DNA from 3 places in the Pseudomonas sp. P106(2024) genome. Region 2 is predicted to be linked to each of the others. Evidence: riboswitches for the same ligand, from Rfam matches in the RefSeq annotation. Region 2 holds a riboswitch; each other region holds the start of a gene.
The links. A riboswitch is a leader RNA that binds a small molecule or an ion and turns the genes downstream of it on or off. The one in region 2 is predicted to bind cobalamin.
Positions count from the first base shown of each region.

Region 1: linked by a shared signal. The riboswitch ahead of AC25M7_RS03915 (TonB-dependent receptor plug domain-containing protein) and the one ahead of AC25M7_RS04965 (ABC transporter substrate-binding protein) in region 2 are both predicted to bind cobalamin.
Region 3: linked by a shared signal. The riboswitch ahead of AC25M7_RS15350 (CbtB domain-containing protein) and the one ahead of AC25M7_RS04965 (ABC transporter substrate-binding protein) in region 2 are both predicted to bind cobalamin.

Region 1 covers NZ_JBLIYU010000002.1:85,780-89,046, forward strand. The annotation lists gene AC25M7_RS03915 (TonB-dependent receptor plug domain-containing protein) at 1-1,724, opposite strand, end outside; cobalamin riboswitch at 1,815-2,007, opposite strand; gene AC25M7_RS03920 (DUF2946 family protein) at 2,144-2,533, shown strand; gene AC25M7_RS03925 (TonB-dependent receptor) at 2,608-3,267, shown strand, end outside.
Region 2 covers NZ_JBLIYU010000002.1:298,197-301,463, forward strand. The annotation lists gene AC25M7_RS04960 (acetyltransferase domain-containing protein) at 97-1,257, shown strand; cobalamin riboswitch at 1,285-1,482, shown strand; gene AC25M7_RS04965 (ABC transporter substrate-binding protein) at 1,597-2,610, shown strand; gene AC25M7_RS04970 (FecCD family ABC transporter permease) at 2,607-3,267, shown strand, end outside.
Region 3 covers NZ_JBLIYU010000008.1:119,263-122,529, reverse strand. The annotation lists gene cobW (cobalamin biosynthesis protein CobW) at 1-574, opposite strand, end outside; cobalamin riboswitch at 675-874, opposite strand; cobalamin riboswitch at 936-1,157, shown strand; gene AC25M7_RS15350 (CbtB domain-containing protein) at 1,260-1,445, shown strand; gene AC25M7_RS15345 (CbtA family protein) at 1,456-2,151, shown strand; gene AC25M7_RS15340 (cobalamin biosynthesis protein) at 2,151-2,552, shown strand; gene cobM (precorrin-4 C(11)-methyltransferase) at 2,582-3,267, shown strand, end outside.

The DNA.
Region 1 (3,267 bases), 210 kb from region 2:
CCGGCACCCCACATGCGGTCCACCGATTCGTAGCCGAGCCGCGAGCGGGCGAAAAAACTCGGCACGTCGTTGATCGTCGCCCCGGTGCGCGACTCGGTGAGGTTACGGGTCATGTCTGCCTGCAGGCTCCATTGGTCGTCGAGCTGGATACGTGCATCGGCCTCGAAACCCCGCATCTGCACCTGGCCCTGGCCGTTCACCCACTGGCTGCCGTCCAGGGTGATCAGGTCGGTGATCTTGCGCCGGAACACGGTGACGCTGGCGCTGAATTCGCGCGCCAGCAGCAGGCCGTGGTAGTCCAGGCCAAGCTCGGCGTTGCGGCTCTTCTCGGGCTTGAGGTCGCGGTTGCCGATCTCGTCGCCGGGCTCGTTGACGAACAGCTGCTCGGCGTTGGGCAGCTTGTAGGCGCTGCCGTACTGGCCACGCAGTTGCCAGTTGTCGTTCAGGTCGTACAGCGAGGCAAGCATGCCGACGGTGGCGCTGTCGCCGCCGCTCATGGCCTCGTGGCGCACGCCAAGGCTCGGGTGCCAGTCCGGCAAGGCCTCGATCCTGGGCCGCAGCTGGGCATACAGCGCATTGGCCTGGGCCTTGTTGTCGTCGATCACCAGCACATCGTCCTGGCCCTTGAACCACTGGTTGTCGGAACCGAACACCAGCACATGGCCGCCGTCGAGTTCGGCCTTGCCCTCGGCCTGCACGCCCCAGTCGGTGAAACCCCAGTAGTCGTTGTGGTTGACCACGTTACGGCTGCCATCGTCACGGTTGTTGATGCGGGTGTAGCGGGTGTCCCAATCGTTGACGTGGCCCTTGATGAAGTAGCTCAGGCGCTCGTTGAGGCGCTGCTCGAAGGTCGCCGTGGCGATCTGCTGCACGCGGTCGTTGGTGGTCTTGTAGTTGTTCACTGGCCGGGCGAAATCAAGGTTGGCGTCGGTGTACTGGTAGAACAGTTCCAGCCGCGCATCGTCGCCGAAGGCCTGGACCGCCTTGCCGCCGAAGGTGGTCACCTCGTAACCGCGTTTCTTGTCGCTGACGTTGCCGCTGTAGTCGCGGTTGCGAAACGGCTGGTAGCCATCAGAGACGTTGTGGCTGACATAGGCCAGCAGGCCCAGGTCGCCGAAGCCGTTACTGAAGATCCGCTCGACGCGGGCGTCCTTGCTGCTGCCGGCGAAGCTGTCCAGGCCCAGGTTGACCTCACCCGAAGCCTCGCGGCTCTGCGGGCTGCGGGTGACGATATTGATCACCCCGGCCACCGCCTGGGTACCGAATAACAGGCTCTGGCCGCCCTTGAGCACCTCGATGCGCTCCACCGCGTTGGCCGGCAGGGTGTCCAGGTACAGGCCGCCGTACAGGCGGTTGTTCAAGCGCACGCCGTCGAGCAGGATCAGGGTGTCGTCGTTACGCCCGCCGAGCAGCGAATAGGTGCCGTAGTCGAACGGGCCGTTCTTCGGCGCGACGTAGAAGCCGGGGATGAACATCTGCATCACCCGGGTGATGTCGGCGCCGGGGCCGGCGCGCTCGATCTGCTCACGGCTGACGATCTCGACCTTGCTGCCGTACTGGGCCATGGCGGCGACGTTGGTCGACTCCACCGACGGCGCGACGACGATCTGCTGGTCGAGGACCAGGGGCGTGTTTTCGGCCAGTGCCAGGGGGCTGGCCAGGCATCCCAGAAGCAGGGTCCGGGCCTTGGGGGATAAACGTCGGGAGTGAATCACAGCAATCATGCTCTTCTCGAAAGTGACTTTCGCAGAAGCACGCAGGAGCACGGATCGCGCACACGCCAATACCGGCCCATGCCCGCCCACCGCAGGAGTTTGCCTACCACATTCCAGGCCGGTCTCCGGGCTCGCAAGACTAGACGCCTTCACCTTCCCATGGCGCATTGGCCACAGTGGTCTGTCGAAGGCATCACTTGCATACCGTTGCGGGGGCAGCACCGGACTCGTACCGGTTTCCCGTTTAACCCCATGCGCGGCGGCATGGGACACCTGAAATCGGTCGGCATCTGAACACCTGGGGCCCAGAGGCGTCAAGCCAGGCAGGCGTATCGTTTCGAATGCTTTTTATCGCAGGAACACTCTAGGCAGATGTGTCAAAAGTTGTAGAATCCGCACGCCCAACCCATTCCCTTCGAGCTTTGCCGATGAAGCTGGCCCGCCACACACGATCGCAAGTCGCCTGGGTGCTGTATTTCAGCATCTTGTTCGGCTCGTTGCTGTGCGCCATGGGCCATGGACAGATGGCAGGCTTGCGCCTGGCCGGCCTGGATGACGCCGCCTGGTGCGCGGCCGACAGCAGCGGCGTGTTCAAGGGCGACCAGGACATCACCGACCCGGTGCTGCCTGCCGGCGGCGACTGCGTGATCGCCAGCCTGTTCAGCGCCACCCTGCTGGCGGTGTTCTTCGGCCTGCTGGCCTTGCTCGCCGGGGAGTCGAGCAAACCCTTACCCAGACAACCCGCGCCGCCCCTGCCCAAGCAGCGCTGGCCCCTGGTCAATCCGCGCGCCTCCCCCGCTTCGCTTCTCGCGTTCTGACATCGCCACGCCCAAGTACTACTGCCTGATCGGCAGCGGGCGTGCGCCCACCGATTTCAGCCAGGAAGCCTTGCATGTTCCGCATGACCACTTTGGCGCTGCTCGTAGGCAGCGCAACCTGCGCCTGGGCGCAGGATGACACCCTGACCCTGCCCGCCAGCAACGTCACGGCCACCGCCGACCAACCCAAAGAAGCCACCACGCTCGATCTTGACCGCCCCATCGAAAGCGGCTCGCGGCTGAACCTCAGCGCCCGCGAAAACCCCGCCTCAGTCAGCGTTGCCGACCGCAAGACCATGGAGCGCATCGGCGCGCGCAACTTCCAGGACGCCGCCAACGCCCTGCCCGGGGTCAACGCCTCGGCACCGCCCGGCTGGGGCGGCTACGTGTCTTACCGTGGTTTCAACGGCGCCCAGATCAGCCAGTTGTTCAACGGCATCAACCTGCAGTACGGCGCCACGGCGCGCCCGGTTGGCGCGTGGATCTACGACCGCGTCGAACTGCTCGGCGGCCCCTCGTCGTTCCTCAACGGCAGTGGCGCGGTCGGCGGCAGCCTGAACATGATCACCAAACTGGCCAACCGCGATGAGGACAGTTTCGAAGGCCGCGTCAGCTACGGCCGCTACGACACCCTGGAAACCTCGGTCGGCTTCAACAAGGCGCTCAACAGCGGCGACGGCCCGCGCCACTACGCGCGGCTCGACTACAGCCGCACCAGTACCAATGGCTACATC
Region 2 (3,267 bases):
CAAGTGGAGTGCCAGCGCATGGCTGTATCAAGGTACAAACAAATGAAATAAAATAACATTTCATTTGAATGATACCTCTGCCAGCGACCCTCCTCGATGACCAGCCTCCCGACCGCCCTCCCCAGCCAACGCCTGCACAGCATCGACGCCCTGCGCGGCCTGGTGATCCTGTTCATGCTGCTGGACCACGTGCGCGAAACCTTCTTCCTGCACTGTCAGGTCAGCGACCCGATGACCATCGACGCGACCGACCCCAGCCTCTTCATCAGCCGCACCCTGGCGCACCTGTGCGCGCCGGTGTTCGTGCTGCTCACCGGGCTGTCGGCCTGGCTTTACGGCGAAAAGCACCAAGGCCGGGGCGATGCAGCGACGTTCCTGTTCAAGCGCGGCCTGTTCCTGGTGCTGCTGGAGCTCAGCCTGGTCAACTTCGCCTGGACCTTCCAGTTGCCGCCGAGCGTGATCTACCTGCAGGTGATCTGGGCCATCGGCCTGAGCATGATCGCCCTGTCGCTGCTGGTGTGGCTGCCACGCCCGCTGCTGCTGGCCCTCGGCGCGCTGATCGTCGCCGGCCACAACCTGCTCGATGGCCTGCACTTCGCGCCGCACTCGGCGCTGCATGTACCCTGGGCGATCCTGCACGAGCGCAGCTGGCTGGAGCTGCCCGACGGCTTGCGCCTGCGTACCTCCTACCCGGTGCTGCCATGGATCGGCGTGATCGCCCTGGGCTACGGGCTCGGCCCCTGGTTCGGCCGCGGCAGCGATGCCGGCGAGCGCCAGCAGCGCTTGCTGCTGGGCGGCATGATGCTGCTGCTCGGCTTTGTCGTGTTGCGCCTGCTCAATGGCTACGGCGAGGCGCCGTGGACCTTCTACGCCAACGGCGGGCAGACGTTGATGAGCTTCTTCAACATCACCAAATACCCGCCGTCGCTGCTGTTCCTGGCCTTGACCCTGGGCGCTGGCCTGTTGCTGCTGCGCACTTTCGAGCGTGCGGGAGACGCCCGTTGGATCGGCCCGCTGGCAGTGTTCGGCGCCGCGCCGATGTTCTTCTACCTGCTGCACCTATATGTGCTCAAGCTGCTGTATGTGGCCTGCGTGGGGCTGTTCGGCCTGAACCAGGGCAGCCATTTCGGCTTCGACGGCATCGGCGCGGTGTGGCTGGTCGCGGTGCTGCTGGCGATCGCCCTGTACCTGCCGGTGCGCGGCTTCGCCCGGCTCAAGGCGCGGCGGCGCGACATCGCCTGGCTCAAGTACCTGTAAAAGCGTTTTCACCCGGTGGCCCGATGGTCTACCATGCCGCCCGCCGGTTTCCACACGGAATCAAAAGGGAATCCCGGGCGCGCCGAGGGCGGGCCAAAGGGAACTGCCCCCGCAACTGTAGGTGCCGAGCCTGCGCCATCGATGCCACTGGGTCTGCCGACCCGGGAAGGCCGGCGCCGGCCAGGACGCACCAGTCAGGAGACCTGCCGGCACGCATTCACCAACCGGCGGGGTGTCCGGGATGGTCATCCGCCCCTGGCCGCGTGCTTGCCGCGCGACGCTTGGCGATGCCTGTCCGTGGGCCATTCCGTGCACCACCCGACAGGAGATCGCCCCACCATGCCGTACCGCCTCGCCACCCTGCTCGCCGGCCTGTCACTGGCGGGCCTGGCCCACGCCGACGCCACCCGCTACCCGTTGACCATCGACAACTGCGGTTTGCCGCAGACCTTCGCCCAGGCCCCGCAGCGCGTGGTGACCATCGGCCAGGCCGGCACCGAGTTGCTCTATGCCCTGGGCCTGGGCGAGCGGCTGGCGGGCACCTCGCTGTGGTTCAACAACGTGCTGCCCGAGTTCAAGGCGCAGAACGACAAGGTCGAGCGCCTGGCTGACAACGAGCCGGGCTTCGAGGCGGTGGTCGGCAAGCGCCCGCAGCTGGTGACCGCGCAGTTCGAATGGATGGTCGGCGCCCAAGGCGCGGTCGGCACCCGCGAACAGTTCGCGGAGCTGGGCATTCCCACCTACCTGCTGCCCTCGGACTGCGAAGGCAAGGACAACCTAGTGGGCGCCGACGGTACCCGCCTGCAGCCGTTCAGGATCGACACCATCTACAGGAGCGTCAGTCAGCTGGCCGAGATCTTCGACGTGCAGGATCGCGGCGAACACCTCAATGCCGAGCTCAAGGGCCAGCTGGACCAGGCCCGGCAACGCCTGGCCGGCCAGGACCTGAGTCACACCAGCGCGCTGTTCTGGTTCTCCAGCGCCGACCTCAAGGTCGACCCTTACGTCGCTGGTCGCCAGGGCGTGGCCGACTTCATGCTGCAGACCCTCGGCGTGCGCAACGTGGTCGAGTCCCGCGAAGAATGGCCGGCGGTAGGCTGGGAGACCCTGGCCAGGGCCAACCCCACCTGGCTGATCGTCGCGCGCATGGACCGCCGCCGCTACCCCGCCGACGACTACCAGACAAAGCTCGAGTTCCTGCGCAGCGACCCGGTGACCCGCAACATGGACGCGGTCAAGCAAGGCCGGATCATCGTCCTCGACGCCGACGCCATGCAGGCCGGCATCCGCCTGTTCCGTGGCCTGGAGGTGCTGTCCAGCGCCTTTGCCAGTGGTAAAGCGCCACAACCATGAACCGTTTGCTGCCCATCAGTGCCTTCGCGCTGTTCGCTCTGTGCCTGGCCATGCTCGCCGGGATCGCCATCGGCGAGACGCGGATCAGCGCCGAGGTGGTCTGGCAGGTACTGGCCAACCAGCTGTGGCAGGCCGGCCATGCGCTCGACCCCATCGACGCCGGCATCGTCTGGAACTACCGCCTCCCGCGCACCCTGGTGGCCGCCGCCTGTGGCGCGGGGCTGGCGACCTGCGGGGTGATCCTCCAGGCGCTGCTGCGCAACCCGCTGGCCGAGCCGTACCTGCTGGGCCTGTCGGCAGGCGCCTCGACCGGTGCCGTGGCGGTGGGGCTGTTCGGCCTGGGCGGCGCGGTGCTGTCGCTGTCGGCCGGTGCCTTCATCGGTGCGCTGGCCGCGTTCGCCCTGGTACTGGTGCTGTCGCGGGCCAGCGGCAGCCGACACGACAATGCGCAGGTGATCCTCGCCGGCATCGCCGGCTCGCAACTGTTCAACGCGCTGACGGCCTTTCTGATCACCAAGTCGGCCACCGCCGAACAGGCCCGGGGCATCCTGTTCTGGCTGCTGGGCAACCTCAGCGGCGTGCGCTGGCCGTCGGTCTGGCTAGCGCTGCCGGTGGCCGTGCTCGGGCTGGCGGTGTGCCTGTGGCACCGCCGGGCAC
Region 3 (3,267 bases), on a different contig from region 2:
TCAGGTCGGCCTTGTTCAGCACCACCAGGTCGGCACTGGCCAGCTGGTCGGCGAACAGCTCGTGCAGCGGCGACTCGTGGTCGAGGTTGGGGTCGAGCTTGCGCTGGGCATCGACCTGCTCCGGGTAGGCGGCAAAGGTGCCGGCGGCCACGGCCGGGCTGTCGACCACGGTGATCACCGCGTCGACGGTGCAGGCGTTGCGGATTTCCGGCCATTGGAAGGCCTGTACCAGCGGTTTGGGCAAGGCCAGGCCGCTGGTCTCGATAAGGATGTGGTCGAGGTCGCCGCGACGGGCCACCAGCTCGCGCATCACCGGGAAGAACTCTTCCTGCACGGTGCAGCACAGACAACCGTTGGCCAGCTCATAGACGCGGCCGTTGGCCTCTTCCTCGGTGCAGCCGATGCTGCACTGCTTGAGGATCTCGCCGTCGATGCCCAGCTCGCCGAATTCGTTGACGATCACCGCGATGCGGCGGCCCTGGGCGTTGTCGAGCATATGGCGCAGCAAGGTGGTCTTGCCCGAGCCGAGGAAGCCGGTAACGATGGTGACGGGAAGCTTGGCCAGTGTTTTCATGTCGCGATGCCCTTGGCAGCAATGGCGCGGGCATGCAGGACGACAGCCACGGCCCTGCCGGCCTGGCGCGTTCGCCACCGGATCACCCCGCCCGGTTGAAAGTCGAAAACGTCACGAGGCAGGTCTCCTGGCTCGCACCGCTGCGGCTCGCTGGCCGGTGGGCCGGCGCCTTCCCGCGCGCCTGCGCAGTGGCTGTGCCGAACCCTTCAGTGCTTACAGTTGCGGGGGCAGCCGCGGCTTGTACCGCGTTCCCGTCTTAGCTCGGGCCAACGCCCGAGAACCTCGCAGCGGCAAGGCTACGCAGTGCCTGCCTGGCGGTCAACCGCCATGGCGATTGACGCGGGCCCGGCCCCGTGATTTGCTAGCGCATTGCGTTCAGGTGCCCCCGACGGGGGTGAAACGGGAAACCGGTGCGTCGCGCCTCCATTGCTAAGGAGCCGACAAGGCCGGTGCTGCCCCCGCAACGGTAAGCGAGAGAAGCGTCCGAACCACTGTGCCAACAGTAAGGCATGGGAAGGTGACGCCCCACGGAGTCCTGCTCCACCTCGCCAGCCCGGAGACCGGCCTGACACGTGCTCACAGTACACCCCGCGGTGGGCGGGCGTCGTCGTATCACCTGGGCCAATCGTGCCCGGGGTCGTCGCGCATGTCCGTTGCCACAACAAAAGCAGCAGAGGAACGCGTCATGCCCATCACCAGCGCCAAACACAGTATCGCCACCCCCGTCAGCCTCAGCCAGCGACTGATCGTCGCGGTCGGCGCCAGCCTGCTGGGCCTGTGCCTGGTGTACTTCGCCGGTTTCTCGCACATCGAGGCAGTGCACAACGCTGCCCACGATACCCGCCACAGCGCCGCCTTCCCTTGCCACTGAGTAAACCCGCATGATTACGCGCATCGCCCGTACCGCGGGCTTCAGCGGCCTGCTCGCGGCCCTGCTGCTGACCCTGCTGCAAAGCTTCTGGGTCACCCCACTGATTCTCCAGGCGGAAACCTACGAGTCCGCCGCCCCGGTCGCCGAACACCATGAACACGGCGACGCCACCGCGCCCCACGAGCATGAGCACAGCGCCGAAGCCTGGTCGCCGGAAGACGGCTGGCAGCGCGTGCTGTCCACCACCGGTGGCAACCTGGTGGTCGCCGTCGGTTTCGCCCTGATCCTGGTCGCTCTCTACGGCCTGCGTGAACCGAACCGCGTGGCCACCGGCGCGCTGTGGGGCCTGGCCGGCTTTGCCGTGTTCTGCCTGGCGCCGACCCTGGGCCTGCCACCGGAACTGCCCGGCACCGCCGCCGCCGACCTCGGTCAGCGCCAGACCTGGTGGATCGGCACCGCAGCGGCCACCGCCGCCGGCCTGGCGTTGTTGGTGTTCGCCCGGCACTGGCTGCTCAAGGCGCTGGGTGCCGCTCTGCTGGTGATCCCGCACCTGATCGGCGCGCCACAGCCGGCCGTGCATGAAAGCCTGGCGCCGCAAGCCCTCGAGACCCAGTTCAAGATCGCTTCCTGGCTGACCAACGCCGCGTTCTGGCTGGCCCTGGGCCTGCTCAGCGCCTGGCTGTACCGTCGCTCCAGCCAGGCCTGATGCGCGATCTGCCTGCTCAGCCGGCGTTGTACGCCGGCTTTGGCTGTCGCCGCGGCTGCCCGGTCGAGACCCTTGCGGTATTGCTGCGCCAGACCCTCACCCGCAACGCCCTGCCCCTCTCGGCCCTGCGCGGCATTGCCAGCATCGAGCCCAAGGCCCGCGAGCCCGGCCTGCTGGCACTGGCCGAACGCCTGGGGCTGCCGTACATCTGTTTCGATGCCGCGCATCTACTGGTTTTCGAAGCGCAGCTCAGCCAGCGTTCGCCCACGGCGTACGCGCAGACCGGCTGCTGGGGCGTCGCCGAAAGCGCCGCACTGGCCCTGGCCGGCGATAACGGCCGCCTGCACGTGCCGAGGCAGGTCCTCGGCAGCGCTACCCTGGCCCTGGCCATCGGCGGATAATCCGCCACTCTTCTATACAAGGAACCCCCATGACGGTCTATTTCATCGGCGCCGGCCCCGGCGATCCCGAGCTGATCACGGTCAAGGGCCAGCGCCTGATCCGCCAGTGCCCAGTGATCGTCTATGCCGGCTCCCTGGTCCCCGCCGCCGTGCTGGAAGGTCACCAGGCGCACACGGTAATCAACAGCGCCGAACTGCACCTGGAGCAGATCGTCGAGGCGATGCGCCAGGCTCACGCCAACGGCGAGGACGTGGCGCGCGTGCACAGCGGCGACCCCAGCCTTTATGGCGCCATCGGCGAACAGATCCGCCACTTGCGCGAACTGGATATCGACTACCAGATCGTCCCCGGCGTCACCGCCACCGCCGCCAGTGCCGCGCTGCTCGGCTGCGAGCTGACCTTGCCCGATGTGGCGCAGACCGTGATCCTCACCCGCTTTGGCGACCGTTCGCCAATGCCGGCCGGTGAGCAACTGGCCGACCTGGCCCGCCACGGCAGTACCCTGGCCATCCATCTGGGGGTGCGCCACCTGGCCCGCATCGTCCAGGAGCTGCTGCCACACTATGGCGTCGACTGCCCGATAGCGGTGGTCCATCGCGCCACCTGGCCGGACCAGGACTGGGTCAAGGGCACGCTGGCCGATATCTGCGAGCGCGTTGCCGCCAAGGATTTTCGGCGTACCGCGCTGATCCTGGTCGGTCATGTGCTGGGAGA